Regions from separate parts of the Exiguobacterium sp. s28 genome, predicted to be linked through region 1. Evidence: riboswitches for the same ligand, from Rfam matches in the RefSeq annotation. Region 1 holds a riboswitch; each other region holds the start of a gene.
What was found. A riboswitch is a leader RNA that binds a small molecule or an ion and turns the genes downstream of it on or off. The one in region 1 is predicted to bind S-adenosylmethionine.
Positions count from the first base shown of each region.

Region 2: it holds a riboswitch for S-adenosylmethionine, as region 1 does, so the genes downstream of both, KNP78_RS05125 (2,3-diketo-5-methylthiopentyl-1-phosphate enolase) here and metK (methionine adenosyltransferase) in region 1, are expected to answer to the same signal.
Region 3: it holds a riboswitch for S-adenosylmethionine, as region 1 does, so the genes downstream of both, KNP78_RS07420 (MetQ/NlpA family ABC transporter substrate-binding protein) here and metK (methionine adenosyltransferase) in region 1, are expected to answer to the same signal.

Region 1 covers NZ_JACSLL010000001.1:306,037-308,238, reverse strand. The annotation lists gene pckA (phosphoenolpyruvate carboxykinase (ATP)) at 1-529, opposite strand, end outside; SAM riboswitch class I at 844-963, shown strand; gene metK (methionine adenosyltransferase) at 1,094-2,202, shown strand, end outside.
Region 2 covers NZ_JACSLL010000003.1:139,660-141,861, reverse strand. The annotation lists gene KNP78_RS05125 (2,3-diketo-5-methylthiopentyl-1-phosphate enolase) at 1-1,014, opposite strand, end outside; SAM riboswitch class I at 1,085-1,186, opposite strand; SAM riboswitch class I at 1,392-1,494, shown strand; gene mtnK (S-methyl-5-thioribose kinase) at 1,576-2,202, shown strand, end outside.
Region 3 covers NZ_JACSLL010000005.1:69,655-71,856, reverse strand. The annotation lists gene KNP78_RS07425 (iron-containing alcohol dehydrogenase family protein) at 1-674, shown strand, start outside; SAM riboswitch class I at 715-819, shown strand; gene KNP78_RS07420 (MetQ/NlpA family ABC transporter substrate-binding protein) at 892-1,713, shown strand; gene KNP78_RS07415 (methionine ABC transporter ATP-binding protein) at 1,723-2,202, shown strand, end outside.

The sequences.
Region 1 (2,202 bases):
CGAATGAGACGAGAATGAACGTTTCGGAGTTCGTCCCGTCGACTTCCGGATCGGCCTTATAGCTCGGTGCATAGATGACCGTGAACGGATCAAAGGCACCTTGTGTCGGCCATTCGCGCAAGAACAACTGTTTCGCGAACAAGTTGTGCCACGCGTATTCTGTGATGGCCCGCACTGGAAGCGTATAATGCTCGTCAGCCCCGGCAGACGCCTCGAGATAATAGAGCTTGTCTTTCGTCTCGAGATGCGTGAGCACTTTATCGAGCAGTGCCGTGAACTTCTCTTCTGCGATCGGTTGGTTGACCGGACCCCAGTCTACTAAATGATTGCTGACTTCATCTTGCACGACGAATTTGTCTTTCGGTGACCGTCCTGTGAATTTACCTGTACTGACCGATAAAGCCCCGTCTTTCGTCAGTACGCCTTCCCCGTTGCGAATGGCTTCTTCCACCAATTCTGGAACCGTTAAGTTCCGCATCATGTCGGCACCTTTAATTAATTCTTCAATTTTCAGGAGCGTTGTCGCCATCCTGAATCCCACCTTTCCCCTAAATAGATGTGGATGAAATCCGCATACTTCCGCGTTTGATTAGTATGACATTTTTATTATATGTGACATACTAATCAAAAACAAGCCTTTTTTACCCTTTAAAGTAAGCGCTTTCTTACACTGTCATTCTAACATATTCTGTACCAGGTCATAGTACAAAATCGAAAACCGACAAAAAAATGTTTGATATTTCACAAACATAACTATTGCGAGTTCGTGAAAAGTTTTACGAATTCAGTCGATACGCTTGACAGAACGGGGTGTCATTTATATGATGGTCTTCGTAACGGATACTCTTATTCTGAGCGGTGGAGGGAACAAGGCCCTACGAAGCCCAGCAACCGTCCGATTTGTCATTGTTATTCGGAAAAGGTGCTATCCTGAAGCGAAGCGCAAGCTTCGAACGATAAGAGGGTAAGGAAGAACGATTCAACCTTTCCCATTGAACATGGCGAAAGGTTTTTTTCATTACCGTCCCAAAGCAACGCGTAAGGGGAACGAGTACCGTCCACACATCACCCTTATTATAGGAGGTTTTTCGAAATGGCAAACTTGAACCGTCGACTTTTCACTTCGGAGTCCGTCACGGAAGGACATCCGGATAAAATTTGTGACCAAATCTCAGATGCGATTTTGGATGCGATTTTAGCTGAAGATCCAAACGCCCGCGTTGCGGCTGAGACATCTGTCACGACAGGTCTCGTGCTCGTAGCAGGTGAGATCACAACATCAACTTACGTGGATATCCCGAAAGTTGTTCGTGAAACAGTTCGTGAGATCGGCTATACACGTGCAAAATATGGTTTTGATGCAGAGACTTGTGCTGTCCTCACATCGATTGATGAGCAATCGGTAGACATCGCCCAAGGTGTCGACCAAGCGCTTGAAGCTCGTGAAGGACAAATGACTGAAGAAGAAATCGATGCAATCGGCGCTGGTGACCAAGGTCTCATGTTCGGTTACGCAACAAAAGAGACACCAGAACTCATGCCGCTCCCGATTTCACTCGCACACAAATTGTCACGTCGTTTGGCAGAAGTTCGTAAGAACGGCACGCTCGCTTACCTTCGTCCTGATGGTAAGACACAAGTGACGGTCGAATACGACGAAGCGAACAACCCAGTTCGCATCGACACAATCGTCATCTCGACGCAACACGCCGAAGACATCACACTCGAACAAATCCAAGCTGATTTGAAAGAGCACGTCATCGACGCGGTCATCCCGTCTGAACTCATCGACGCGGATACAAAATACTTCATCAACCCGACTGGCCGTTTCGTCATCGGTGGACCACAAGGGGATGCAGGCCTTACAGGACGTAAAATCATCGTCGATACGTACGGTGGTTACGCTCGCCACGGCGGCGGCGCGTTCTCAGGTAAAGATCCAACCAAAGTTGACCGTTCAGCGGCGTACGCGGCTCGTTACGTAGCGAAAAACCTCGTTGCAGCGGGACTTGCTGATAAAGCAGAAGTTCAACTTGCTTACGCGATCGGCGTTGCCCACCCGGTATCGATCGCAGTCGACACGTTCGGCACAGGCAAATTGAGCGAGACTGAGCTCGTCGAACTCGTTCGCGAGAACTTCGACCTCCGTCCGGCCGGCATCATCAAGATGCTCGACCTTCGCCGTCCAATCTACAAGCAGAC
Region 2 (2,202 bases), on a different contig from region 1:
GTTGATGACGACATCCGTCCCGAAGTCCCGAATGATATCGGCGACGAGTCCCGGATGAATCCCCGCGGACGGGACCGGCAAAATCGGCTTCGACCAATGTGGTTCGGCACTCTGGTCACGAATCACGAACGCCTCGTCGCGCGGTGTCGCAAGTGAGCCGTACGGTGACGGGAAGAGCGTCAAATCGCCCCCGGCGAGGCGAGGGAGTTTACCGAGCAAAAGCGAATGACTGATTGATCCGGTCAAGGCGCCGGCAAAGGCCGGATGTGCCAAGATCGGGACGTGGATATCCGGATCGTTCGCGAGTTCGCGCAGTGCGTCGAGACCGTACGTATAGACGTTGAACAGGAGCGCCGTCGCACCGGCCTCGATGAGACGGAGCGCCTGGTCACGCAGACCGAACACGGGGCCGCTCAGCGTGATGGCGTACAGGACGCGTTTCCCGGTCGCCTCGAAGTGGGCTTGAATGACGTCCGCTCCGATCCGGGCCCGTTCAAGCGACGGGGTGAGCGGGTTGTCGTATAAAATCTCGTCGTCTTTGACGATATCGATGCCACCGGCGAACTGATCGCGGAGTTGCTGCTCGAGAAACGCGAGGTCACGGCCGATGACGCCTTTGAAGATGCTCATGACGAGCGGGCGATCCTGAACGCCGAGCAACTCACGAATCCCGTCGACACCGAACTTGGCGCCTTTGAAATCAGAGGCGAGCGTCTCCGGCAACGTCAAATCGATTAATCGGACCGAATCATCGAGGGACAGTTTCCCGAACGTCGTCGTCAAGATGGATGAAAAGTCAGGGCTGACATTATGTAACGGATAGCGGATCGTGAAGCGGCTCGTCGTGTCCGTATGTGTGGTTGATACGACCTCACCTCGGAACGCCTGTAACTGCTCTTGCTCTAAGTGAGGCAAGTCCGTCCATGTGCCGACGGTCAGCTCGAGGGCGATCTTGTTGGCGACGGTCGCGACCGCGTCCGTCCGTTTGATTTCATATGTGGCAGTGATACTCATATGGTTCCTCCTTCCAGGCAAACAAAAATGACCCCATGCCGAGGCAAGAGGTCATCATAAAAAAAATGAACTCTTATCTCTCAGCTTACGCTGCAAGAATTAGCACCGTGCCATCTCTGGTCGGTTGCTGCGACATCATCGGGCTTGTCCCTCCGTCTGCTCTTGATAAGAATGTGATTTGAAGTTGTGAAATTTAATTGAATTTTTGCACAGAATCGTCACATCGTCAATTCCTTTTTTTCCAAAAAAAATATTTTGGAAAGTTGTTTCCATATATGCACAAAAAAAGACGAAGTTGCATCGGGAAATTGCCGTTGACAATCGTGACGTCGAGTCCGTAATATTCAGCACATAAGTTCACCGAATCGAATAAACCACTCTTATCGCGAGTTGGCAGAGGGAATTGGCCCGATGACGCCGCAGCAACCGACCACTAGGCACGGTGCTACATCCACCAGACGAATGTCTGACAGATGAGAGGAACAACCAGTTTGGCTGTGCCTCTTTCTCGCGGAGAAAGGGGCTTTTTTTATGGGCAACGTACAGGAAGGGGAAAACATTATGTCATATCAACCATTTACAGAACAGACCGTCGTCGAGCATGTGAAAACGTTGGGGTTAATCGAAGACGGAGGCATCACGCATTGCGAGGAGATCGGGGACGGCAATTTGAACCTCGTTTTCCGCATCCGACAAGGCGAAACGAGTCTCATCGTCAAACAAGCGCTCCCATATGCGAAAGTCGTCGGCGAAAGTTGGCCGCTCACACTTGAACGGGCGTGGATCGAGCAGTTGGCGTTGCGCGAATTCGCCAACGTCGTCCCTCGTTTCGTGCCAGTCGTGCTTGGCAGTGACCGCCCGCTCGCCTACACGATTTTAGAGGACCTGTCAGATTTTGAGATCGTTCGGACTGGCTATTTGGAAGGGAAAACGTATCCTGAACTTGCCCGCCATGTCGGTGAATTTTTAGGCGAGACGCTGTTCGCGACGTCGGATTACGCGGCCGGGCCGATCGCGAAGAAGCGGATTGAACGTGACTATTACAACCCGGAACTGTGTGACATCACCGAGAAACTCATCTTTACCGACCCGTTCAAAGACGCGGAGTCGAACAACATCGAGACGGCGCTGCGAGAAGATGTCGAACGCCTTTGGCAAGACCAAGCGCTCAAAGTCGAGGTGACGAAA
Region 3 (2,202 bases), on a different contig from region 1:
GCGTCGTCTATCAGGAGGACGGGAGCTACGACCGCTACGACATGTTCCGCGTCGTCATCGAACGGGTCATCGTTGACTCACGGGTCATCTCGCGCTCACCATATGAATACTTTCGGGCCGGTGTCATCGACACGGTCGCGAAGTTTTACGAGGCCCGTTATTTGAGTGGTGACAGCTCAGCTGACGCCGGCGTCAACACCGGACTCGTCTTGGCCGAGCAGTGCGGGCGTCTCGTCGAACTTGAATTGAGCGAGCACGCTTTTGAGTCGTATAGTGACGACGTCCGCTTCGCGGTCGATCACGTGCTCGCCATTGGAGGTGCCGTCGGAGGATTTGGTGACGCCGGGACACGCGTCGCCGTGGGCCATGCGGTCCATAATGCACTCAGCCGCTTCGAGTCGACCCACTCTTTCTTGCATGGAGACAAGGTCGGCTTCGGCCTAATCGTCCAGGAGCGGTTGCGTCGCTCGGCCGATGCTCCGTATTTGGAGGCCTGGTTGAAACGGTTCGGTGCACCGACGACGCTCGAGGCGCTCGGGGTCGGGTCGGGCGACATCCCGGTACTGGTCGACTCCGTCATGACGGAAACCGAACTGCAACAGTTGCCGGAACCACTCGATAAAGACTTTTTGAAAATAATTTTTGAAAATTTACAATTTTCTATTTACAATTAAAAGAATTAAAAGTAAGATGATAACAACTTAATAGACCGATTGCTTATCAAGAGTGGTGGAGGGACTGGCCCTGTGAAACCCGGCAACCAGATCGTAATGATCATGGTGCTAATTCCAACAGACGATATCGTCTGGGAGATGAGCGTGTCCGACTTTGACTTGTCGTGCCCGCCACTCTGAATGAGTAGCGGGCTTTCATTTTGGAGGAGGAAAACAAATGAACATCAAACAGAAAACAGTACTTGCAGGAACATCATTACTCGCCGCCATCGCGCTCTCGGCATGCGGACAATCGGACGCGAGCGAGGCGCTCAGCACGGAGTCGCTCACGATCGGCGTCACGGGCGGGCCGCACCAACAGATCGCCGAGAAAGTGAAAGAACTCGCGGCCGAAGACGGCCTCGAACTCGATATCAAAGTGTTCAATGACTATAATACGCCGAACACGGCGCTCGCCGAGGGTAGCCTCGACGTGAACAGTTATCAGACGCTCTCATTCCTAGAACTGCAAAAGTCCGACAAAGGCTATAAGATCGACGATGTGTTCAAGACCGTCGCGTTCCCGATGGGTCTTTACTCGGAAAAGTTGACCGACATTGAGGACTTGAAAGAAGGCGACAAGGTCGCCGTCCCGAACGACCCGGCGAACGAACTGCGCGCACTCCGTCTGTATGAGACAGCGGGCCTCATTACGCTGAAGGAAGGCTTGACGGACAAGGCGACGAAACGCGACATCGCTGAAAACCCGCTCAACCTCGAATTCATCGAGCTCGAGGCGTCTCAGCTCCCGACCCAGCTCCCGGAAGTCGCACTCGCGGCCATCAACACGAACTTCGCGATGGGTGCCGGCCTGTCGATCAACGAGGACGCCTTGTTCAACGAAGAAACGGTCGACAACCCGTATCCGAACTACGTCGTCGTCCGCACCGATAACAAGGATGACGAAGTCGTCGCGACACTCAAATCATACTATCACTCGGACGAGGTCCGGACGTTCATCGAAGAGACGTTCAACGGCTCAATCGTCCCGGCGTTTTAAGGAGGTCCTATGATCGCACTTAAAGGAATCACGAAGACGTTCACGGTGAACAAAGGTGCCGTCACCGCACTCGACGACGTCTCGCTCACGATCGAGAAAGGCGAAATCTTCGGTATCATCGGCCGAAGCGGGGCCGGCAAGAGCACGCTCATCCGCATGATCAATCTGCTCGAACGCCCGACGTCGGGCCAGGTCGAGATCGAAGGACAGGACATCACGAAGCTCGACAAACGTGGGCTCTCAAAACTCCGCCATCGAATCGGAATGATCTTACAACACTACAACCTGCTCAAGACGGCGACTGTCGAAGAGAACGTCGCCATCCCGCTCCGGCTTGAAGGTCTCGACAAGGCAACGATCCGTGCTCGCGTCGACAAATACCTCGACATCGTCGGCTTGACGGACCATCGGAAACACTATCCCGAGCAACTCTCGGGCGGACAGAAGCAACGTGTCGCCATCGCCCGGGCCCTCGCGCACGAGCCGGAT